DNA from 3 places in the Peribacillus sp. FSL R5-0717 genome. Region 3 is predicted to be linked to each of the others. Evidence: riboswitches for the same ligand, from Rfam matches in the RefSeq annotation. Region 3 holds a riboswitch; each other region holds the start of a gene.

Region 1 (3,286 bases), 470 kb from region 3:
ATTCATCCCATTGATCTGGAGTAAAGTGGAGATCCACGAGTGTTGCTTGTTTTCCACTAAAGCTTAACCCATGCACATTCATATCAAATGCCCGGGCTTTACGAACAAGTTCAGCGCCAATCGATCCAAGTCCAGCCACCCCGATTGTTTTCCCCTTTAGAGTTTCAGAAATGAAAGGATCCCATCTCCGCTCCAATTGCGATTGTCTCATCCGAGGACCGTCTTTCACTATGTCCAAGAGAAACGAAAATACATATTCAGAGATGTAAGCACCAAATTGGTCAATAATTCGAGTTATTGTAATGTTTTGAGGTATCGATTTGTCTGCAATCAAATCATTGACCCCGGCTCCCATTGATTGAAACCAGCGAACAGATGAGGCAACTGGTTTACTTAGTAATTGCGTCGGGAAATTCCATCCCAAAATAACTTCAGTGCCGGGTAAATATTTTTCTGCTTCCTCCAAAGTTTTCGCTGTCTTTACCGATATAAACCCACTATTTCGGATATGATCAGCATAAGCATCGACCTCTGACTGAATAGAACTAAATACAAGAATGTTTGGTTTGTGTGTACCCCCCATTGGCTCTCTCCTTATTGATTCTTTAAATATAGTATAAATTCTTTCTCCTGAGTCATACATGGATAAAAAAACAGTGCATTTCTTTCGAGTATGCACTGCTTTTTAAAATTTCTCCAGAATCATTAGTTTTATTTATTTAATAAAATGGCTTCTGCGTTACTAGGCTGTAGAACTATTTGCAGTGCTCTTTCTTCTTCATCGTTTAAAGGGATCAATGGTAAACGGACACCTCCAACATGTACCCCCCGCATATTTAATGCAGATTTTACTGGTCCCGGGCTTGGTGCAGCAAATAATGCTTTCATGATTGGAAGAAGTGTACGATGTGCAGCGGCAGCGCCAAGGACATCACCATTTTTAAAGCTATTGATCATTTCTTGCATTTCATTACCAATTATGTGTGAAGAAACCGAAACAACGCCTGTTCCACCGATGGCTAAAACTGGTAATGTCAACCCATCATCGCCGCTGTACAAAGTAAAATCACTAGTTGTTTTGCTTATGATTTGTGCCATGGCATCCAAGTCACCGCTTGCTTCTTTTACTGCCACGATATTCTTGATTTTTGAGAGGCTGACAATCGTCTCCACTGACATGTTTACAACACTTCGTCCTGGAATATTATAAAGCATTACCGGTAATGATGTTGAATGGGCTATAGCGCTAAAGTGCTGAAATAATCCTTCTTGAGAAGGCTTGTTATAGTAGGGGGTGACGAGCATGATTCCGTCGACTCCTGCTGCCTCTGCTTGCTTTGTTAAGCTGATGGAAGCTCTCGTGTTATTTGAGCCGGTTCCAGCTATGACTGGAACTCTTCCATCAACAACATCTACAACAAATTTGAATAAATCTATTTTCTCTTCTTGAGTTAAGGTAGGGGATTCTCCAGTTGTACCAGCTATTACTAATCCATCAGAACCATTAGCAATCAAATGGTTTACTAAAGTTCTCGTAGCATTAAAATCAACCTCTTCATTATGATTGAACGGGGTAACCATTGCGGTTAAAACTTGGCCAAAATTCATAACTTCACACCCTTTTGTATAATTTTTAAAAATATTCAGAGGTGGTTAGGGCCATTCAGGAGTAAACGCAAAAAAGCAACAACGAGGATTCGCTGCTGCAGTAGAAACAATATTTACCAAAAAATGTTTCCGCGCATAAGATAGCCCTCCATATAGTTTCCTATATGACAGTCCTGTATTTATTCAATAGCAGAACCAGCTTCAAGAACATGAGATTCTTTCCGCTTCGGCAAATTCCCCTTTCCACAATAGTCATAGGATCTCATTCTCCTCAAAATGTGTACTAATGGTCTTTGCTCCTCTATCCTCACTTCAAAAAATTTCGAAGTAAGAAAATATTTAATTGATTGTAATATAACAGGGAATCCATTCTGTTGCAAGCCTAATTATGAAGTTTTTTAAGAATGCTAGAAATCTATGGGGATGGCTAGAGTATTGGGGTGGATTCATCTTTATTCGTTATAGGCTGAACAAATATTCAATGGACGAGGGAGTAGTAGACAATACAACTCCCTTTAATGATTCTTTTTCATTTATCCGATTAAAACTCACTAATAAATATATTGAAAAATTACAGTTGGCCGCTAATTTTAATCAGTTATTTCAACTAAGTATTCGTGCGTATAAAATCCTACCATTCGTTAATAATATCCATATCTTACAATCAAAGGAGTGGAGTCTATTGAAAAGATATTCATTCTTTAAAAAGCAAGAAAATCATAAATCTACAGACTTCACTGATGTACTCGAACATCTGCAAAAGTCCAAGGACTTCACAAGCTTTACACTCAATTTTGAAAATGAAATATACTGTGTATCTTTTTTCGATACATTAATTGATAAAGATATAATGCATAGAGACCTCCTTCCTTTTTTACATACAAATTCTTCAACTCTGGAGGAGCTTGTACACAACTTGCCAATAGAGGGGCTTGTTTTTACAAAAAATCCTGCTGAACTACAAAGTCAGCTGTTAATGGGTTATATAGCCATAACATTAAATAAATCTGATCAGGCAGTTTTAGTTAAAGCAGCAAATAACACTTCGAGGCAAGTTACACTGCCAGAGGTAGAGTTCAGTGTTGTCGGTCCGAAAGAGGCACTGGTCGAATCACTTGATACGAATTTATATTTAATCCGAAAACGGCTTCCAATTGCAGAACTTGCTGTTGAAGAAATTATTGTTGGGAAGTTATCCAAAACAAGAGTAGCTGTGCTTCATATAGAAGGAATTGCAAATAGCGAGAATGTAGAAACCGTCATACAGCGCATATCTGATTTAAGGGTTAACCAAATAATTGATAGCTCCTATATTTCACAAATGATTGAAGATAATAAAAATTCTCCTTTTCCTCAATTTATCGATACGGAACGACCTGATCGATTGGCTGCGGTACTAGGAGAAGGCAAAGTAGTGATCTTGGTGGATGGAGCTCCACATGGCTTACTTGGGCCCTCCACATTCTTTGAATACTTTGCGGCATTCGAAGATTATTTTCTCAACTGGACGATTGCCTCATTCTTTAGGCTTATTCGTTTTTTTGCTGTATTGTTTTCCATCCTAATGACCCCCATATATGTCGCAGTTCTCACTTATCATTATGAGTTGATCCCAAAGGATTTAGTCAGTACGCTTGTGATTTCTCGTAGCGGAATTCCATTTCCACCGATTTTAGAA
Region 2 (3,286 bases), 1.2 Mb from region 3:
TCAGTGCCTGGCCCCATGTGTATATGATGTAGAGGAACAGGAATATAAAAAAATGGTCGATGATATCAACCGGTTCTTGAACGGCGGGCATACTGAAATAAAAAAAGAACTGACTGAAAAAATGCTGGAGGCATCGGAAGAACTCGATTTCGAGAGGGCCAAGGAGTTCCGTGACAAGATTGCCCACATCGATATTACGATGGAGAAGCAGAAAATGATGACGACCGATTTCATCGACAGGGATGTATTTGGCTTTGCCTATGATAAAGGCTGGATGTGCGTTCAGGTATTTTTTGTCCGGCAGGGTAAATTGATAGAAAGGGATGTTTCGCTTTTTCCGGTCTACGATGAACCCGAACAGGAACTTCTTACATTCCTCGGTCAGTTTTACGAGATTACGAACCACTTTAAACCAAAGGAAATCTTGCTGCCTGAATCTGTGGATGCCGAAATGGCCGAAGGGCTGCTTGGTGTCAAAACGATTCACCCGAAACGGGGAGCGAAAAAAGACATGCTTAAATTGGCGAATAAAAATGCCTCCATCGCCCTTCAGGAAAAATTCTCTTTGATTGAGAGGGATGAAGAAAGAACGATCAATGCGGTGGAAAACCTCGGGAAACAACTGGGTATCTACACCCCGCATCGAATTGAAGCTTTCGATAACTCCAATATCCAGGGAAGTGACCCCGTTTCCGCTTTAGTCGTGTTCATTGATGGGAAGCCGGAAAAAAGAGAGTACCGAAAATATAAGATCAAGACTGTCCAGGGACCTGATGATTATGAATCGATGCGTGAAGTGGTCAGAAGAAGGTATTCACGAGTATTGAAAGAAGGGCTGCCGCTTCCGGACTTGATCATCATTGATGGCGGAAAGGGACATGTCGAAGCGGTACGGGATATTCTGGAAAATGAATTAGGCTTGGATATTCCACTTTCAGGCCTCATTAAGGATGAAAAGCATAGGACCTCGCAATTGATGATCGGAAATCCGCTTGAACTTGTACCTCTTGATTCAAGGAGCCAGGAATTTTACCTATTACAAAGAATTCAGGATGAAGTGCATCGGTTCGCGATTACGTTTCATCGCCAGCTACGCGGGAAAAATGCGGTTCACTCCCAGCTTGATGATATTCCAGGAGTCGGGGAAAAGCGAAGGAAGCAATTATTAAGGCATTTTGGATCATTGAAGAAAATCAAAGAGGCGACGGCCGAGGAAATCATGGAAGCTGGCATGCCAAAAGGGGTAGCCGAGGGAATCGTTAGAAAATTACAAGAATAATCTTGCTACCGATAAATCTCTATGCTATGATTAAAAGGAATTTTTAACTAGACAACTTAAAAGTGCTGATAGAGGTGCGGAATTCAAGAGTAAAAACCTGGAGAAGTATGAGCTTCCATGAAAGGTTTTGAAAGGGGACGCCGCCGAAGGAAGACAAGACTCATACCTTGTCCTCCTGGTCCGACATTTAATAAATGGCGGATTGTCAGGGTTTATACCCTGGAGAGCTATCTCACTGTGATTACAGTATTAAGATATGTGACCACAGCAATGAGATATTTCTCATTGCTTTTTTTATTGCCTAAAAAGTAGAGAGGGTGCATGAGGATGGCATTAATCGTTCAAAAATTCGGCGGAACATCCGTCGGTAGCGTAGAAAAAATCAAAAATGTTGCCAATCGGGTAATCGAGGAAGCGAAGAAAGGAAATGAGGTTGTCGTCGTTGTTTCAGCTATGGGGAAAACAACGGACCAATTGGTTTCAATGGCGCGTGATATTTCCGGATCCCCAAGCAAGAGGGAAATGGATATGCTATTGACGACTGGGGAACAGGTAACGATTTCCCTGTTAACGATGGCATTGATTGAAGAAGGACATGAAGCCATTTCGTATACCGGCTGGCAGGCTGGCATGCAAACGGAATCCGTTCATGGGAATGCCCGGATTTTAAACATCGATGCCACGAGGATCCAAGCCCAGCTTCAGGAGAAGAAAATAGTGGTCGTAGCCGGTTTCCAGGGTAACGATGCAAATGGGGAAATCACTACCTTAGGGCGAGGCGGTTCCGATACGACGGCAGTTGCCATCGCAGCAGCGCTTAATGCGGATAGATGCGATATTTATACAGATGTAACGGGTGTTTTCACAACGGACCCACGCTACATAAAAGGCGCGCGAAAACTCCAATCCATTTCTTACGATGAAATGCTGGAACTTGCCAACCTGGGGGCGGGCGTCCTTCACCCAAGGGCTGTCGAATATGCAAAAAATTATCAAATTCCGCTTGAAGTCCGTTCAAGCATGGAGAGAGAATCAGGTACGATCATAGAGGAGGAAGCAACTATGGAAGAAAACTTAATTGTACGCGGCATTGCTTTTGAAGACAGTATTACGAGGGTCACGATATATGGTTTGCCCCAATCACTTGGTGCATTATCCACGATCTTCACGACGCTTGCGAAAAACCGGATCAATGTGGACATCATCATTCAAAGCATGACTGCCGAGGATACGACGAATCTATCTTTTTCCACAAAAAGTGAAGATACGGAAGCGGCCTTGATCGTTCTGGAAAATAATAAAGAACAATTGGGATTCGACCGGGTCGAAACGGAGAGCGGATTGGCCAAAGTGTCCATCGTCGGTTCTGGTATGGTATCCAATCCGGGAGTGGCTGCCGAAATGTTTGAAGTGATGGCCAATACAGGCATCCAGGTGAAAATGGTCAGCACATCGGAAATTAAAGTTTCGACCGTCGTCAATGAAAAGGAAATGGTGAAGGCGGTTGAATCCCTTCATGAAGCATTTAAACTTGGTCAGCATGCAAATGTGCTAGCTTAAGTGTCAGGAGTCCAATAAAAAACAGACTTCCGGTAAAAAGGGTAAGTCTGTTTTCAGGGCTCATTAGATTGGATCTCTGGGATCCCATTGGATGGTGAATATCACTTTTTTTGCGCGGCGTTTGATTTCTTCCGTTGATTCGCTGAGGAATTTTTTTTGCAGTGAAAACTGCTCGGCAAGGAAACCGGCTTCAAGCTGGAAGTGACAATCAGGGTGTAAATCCAGGCGGCGGCTGATTATTTCACCCGTGAGGGATAATTGCATCTCGTGTTTCGTATACTTCAAGATTTCCAGATTGCCCCATCCAGCGCTTTGGAAAAATTCAATCAGTTCCTGATCGCCATTCAATGGGAATTTTCTTGCTAATTGTTTACCTGCCCAATAGAGGATTTGATTAGAGTCTTTTCCGAGAATATCGTTCAATAGAACTTCTCTGATTAATTCGTA
Region 3 (3,286 bases):
CATTTGAAAGCATCGATGAATACCGGGATATCGAAACATTGAATTCATATGACGAACTCGTCCATTCACATGGCTGGTCAAAAGAGCGGATGATGTCAGCCATCCACGCCCGCAGCCGGGATAATGCGAGGACACCGATTCAGTGGAATGACTCCCGGAACGCAGGATTCACGAACGGGACCCCTTGGATTAAGGTTAATCCCAATTTTCCCGAGATTAATGCAGAAAAGGCTTATAATGATCCGAATTCCATTTTTCATTTTTATAAAAAGCTTATCCAACTGCGCAAGGAACATGATATCGTCGTTTATGGCCGTTTTGAACTGCTGTTGCCGGATGATGAACGAATATTTGCCTACACGAGATCGTTTGAGGAAGAGAAGTTATTGGTGCTATGCAACTTTAAAGAAGAGCAGGCCTCTTATACTTTGCCTGAAGAGCTGCATGCATATTCTGCCATAAAGCTGATCGGCAATTATGGTCAGGAGGAAGAAGGAATCTCCAGCAAACCCCTGCAACCATATGAATGCCGTGTTTATCATTTGAAATGAAAAAAGGACCTGTCCTTCTCCGGTTAGGGAAGAACAGGTCCTTTGCGTATTATTTTGATTTAAGGTCACATTCCTCTAGCGGAATGATTTTCGTTTTATGCTTAATTTTATAGCCGAACCATAGGACGAAAAATAGAATCAAGCCAATGTAGGAAACGAACATTGAATTCCAGTCGATCCCATCACTGCTGAAAGCCTGATAGCCTTGTCCGATGATAATGATAATACAAAGGACAAGCGCGAATATAGGTCCGAATGGGAAGCCTTTTGCCCGGAATGGTAAAGCATTCATATCAAGGCCTTGAGCTGCATAAGCTTTGCGGAATCGATAATGGGCAATTGCAATCCCTACCCAGGTGACGAATCCTGCCATGCCTGAAGCATTCAATAACCAGATATAAACGACGCCGTCCCCGAAAAATGAAGCTAAGAATGCAACACAGCCAACTAAGGAAGTCACGATAAGTGCATTCACGGGCACTCCTCTTTTATCTAACTTACCTAGGAATTTCGGTGCTTTCCCATCACGTGCCAAGTCCCATAACATACGGGTTGAAGCATACATGCCAGAGTTACCGGCAGAGAGTACGGATGATAAAATGATCGCGTTCATGATGGATGCAGCAAATGCAAGGCCGGCCCGTTCAAATACAAGCGTGAATGGACTTACGGCAACATCTTGACTCAATAAACGTGAATCCGTAAACGGAATGATCATTCCAATAACGAAAATTGCAAGGATATAGAACAAGAGGATGCGCCAGAAAACGGATCTGATCGCTTTAGGGATATTTTTTTCTGGATCTTCACTTTCACCAGCAGTCACTCCAAGCAATTCCGTTCCTTGGAATGAAAAGCCGGCAGCCATGAATACGCCTAGAATCGTGAAGAACCCTCCATTAAAGGGACCTTCGCCCATTGTGAAATTGGAAAAACCGATTGGGTCATTCCCACCCATGATTCCGAGAATGATCAGAACACCCGTGATCAAGAAAATGACGACTGTCACGACCTTGATCATGGCAAACCAGAATTCTGTTTCCCCGAAACCTTTAACGGACATGTAATTGATAAGAAACATAGTGATTAACGCAATGGCACTCCAGATAAATGAAGGGCTATCCGGGAACCAGAACTTCATAATTAAGACAACGGCTGCCAATTCGGCGGCAATGGTGATTGCCCAGTTATACCAGTAGTTCCAACCAATCGCAAAACCGAAAGACGGATCGACGAATTTGGATGCATAGACCCGGAATGAACCGGCCACTGGCATGAACGCCGCCATTTCTGCAAGACTTGTCATTAAGTAATAAACCATGATGCCGATGACCGCGTATGCCACCAAGGCACCGCCTGGACCGGCTGAATGAATGGCCCCGCCACTAGCTAAAAATAAACCTGTTCCAATCGTTCCACCTAATGAAATCATCATTAAATGACGCGCTTTCAGGCTCCTTTTCAGTTCAGTAGGGCTTGATGGTGATTGTGAATTTGACAATTGATGTTACACTCCTTTTTATTGGAAGGGAACGAAAAATAAAAAAAACAGCAGTCGAAAAAGATCGACGGCTGTTTATAATAAACCCGTTTATCCTTCCGAAGATAGCTCCCCACGCTTTTTTGAAAAAACGTGACAGTGGTGTTCCTGTTCGGTAACACCGCCAGCGAGAATATACATGGAATATACCCTAACTTCGGCAACTTATCCTTTCAAACGGAGTCTTTAATTTTCCAGAATCTCGTCCGTTTTACTTTTATAAGCTGCAGCCTCTAACTCATCGGTAAATGAGGAAGTATTCAATTTTCTAAAATCGTTGGCGTCAGCTTGTAGGTGACGTCGTACGACTGTACTCATGAAATTCATGCAATCGCTAATAGATTGCTAGTAATTGAGTAAACTTTACTATATCAAAATTATAAAATAACTTCTGGGATATCGCAATGATTATTTTATGTGGTTATTTTTTCCTAGTTAATGAATGATGGCAGTAAGGAAGAATCAAGTGACGATGTACCAAAATATAGCACATCCTGATAACTAAACGGTTTTCCTTTTTATTAGGGCGTAGTCCAGTTTTACATGTTTGACCTCTTCAGGATTCTCAAAGAGATCCACTGCCATTTTCCCGATCCATTCCAGCGGTAAGGAAATGGTCGTGATGTCGAGCATTTCGCCAAGGCTATCATTATTGAAGCCGAGAATGGCCACATCTTCCGGTACCCTTATACCCAATTTCTTAGCGGTAAGAATGAAGCCCGCCGCCGTGTCATCATTCGTGATGATGATGGCTTCAGGTTTATCCATCATCGAATTCCATTCCTGAAACAATTGTTCACCGTCCTTAATGTGATAACTGCCTTCAAACAGCCATTCTTTATTGTTAATCAGTTGATGTTTACTCATGATATCGTTAAAGGCCTTTGTACGATGGGAACTGTTTCTGCTCTTTTTACGGCCGAGGCTGTATCCGATTTTCTTATATCCTTTAGCAATCACGTACTCAAGGGCACAGGAGAAAGCTGCATAATGATCAATGCTGATGGATGAGAATTCAGCCTGGGCGGTATCTTCACATAAAATAATCGGTCCGTATTTTTGATAATCCAAGAGGATTTTCATTTCCGAAATCCTTGAACAAACGATAATGCCATCGAGCTGCTTCATTTGCAGCATATTAAAAGCCTGGATCTCTTTCTCCCTGTCATAATTTGTTTGAAAGATGACGATATGA

What was found. A riboswitch is a leader RNA that binds a small molecule or an ion and turns the genes downstream of it on or off. The one in region 3 is predicted to bind lysine.
Region 1: linked by a shared signal. The riboswitch ahead of dapA (4-hydroxy-tetrahydrodipicolinate synthase) and the one ahead of NYE65_RS10740 (amino acid permease) in region 3 are both predicted to bind lysine.
Region 2: linked by a shared signal. The riboswitch ahead of NYE65_RS04775 (aspartate kinase) and the one ahead of NYE65_RS10740 (amino acid permease) in region 3 are both predicted to bind lysine.

Annotation. Positions count from the first base shown of each region.
Region 1 covers NZ_JBBOOF010000001.1:1,721,229-1,724,514, reverse strand. The annotation lists gene NYE65_RS08335 (D-2-hydroxyacid dehydrogenase) at 1-583, opposite strand, end outside; gene dapA (4-hydroxy-tetrahydrodipicolinate synthase) at 712-1,608, opposite strand; lysine riboswitch at 1,742-1,920, opposite strand; gene NYE65_RS08325 (spore germination protein) at 2,291-3,286, shown strand, end outside.
Region 2 covers NZ_JBBOOF010000001.1:980,198-983,483, reverse strand. The annotation lists gene uvrC (excinuclease ABC subunit UvrC) at 1-1,279, shown strand, start outside; lysine riboswitch at 1,341-1,517, shown strand; gene NYE65_RS04775 (aspartate kinase) at 1,607-2,839, shown strand; gene NYE65_RS04770 (YslB family protein) at 2,903-3,286, opposite strand, start outside.
Region 3 covers NZ_JBBOOF010000001.1:2,186,982-2,190,267, reverse strand. The annotation lists gene NYE65_RS10745 (glycoside hydrolase family 13 protein) at 1-551, shown strand, start outside; gene NYE65_RS10740 (amino acid permease) at 601-2,052, opposite strand; lysine riboswitch at 2,150-2,335, opposite strand; gene NYE65_RS10735 (LacI family DNA-binding transcriptional regulator) at 2,593-3,286, opposite strand, start outside.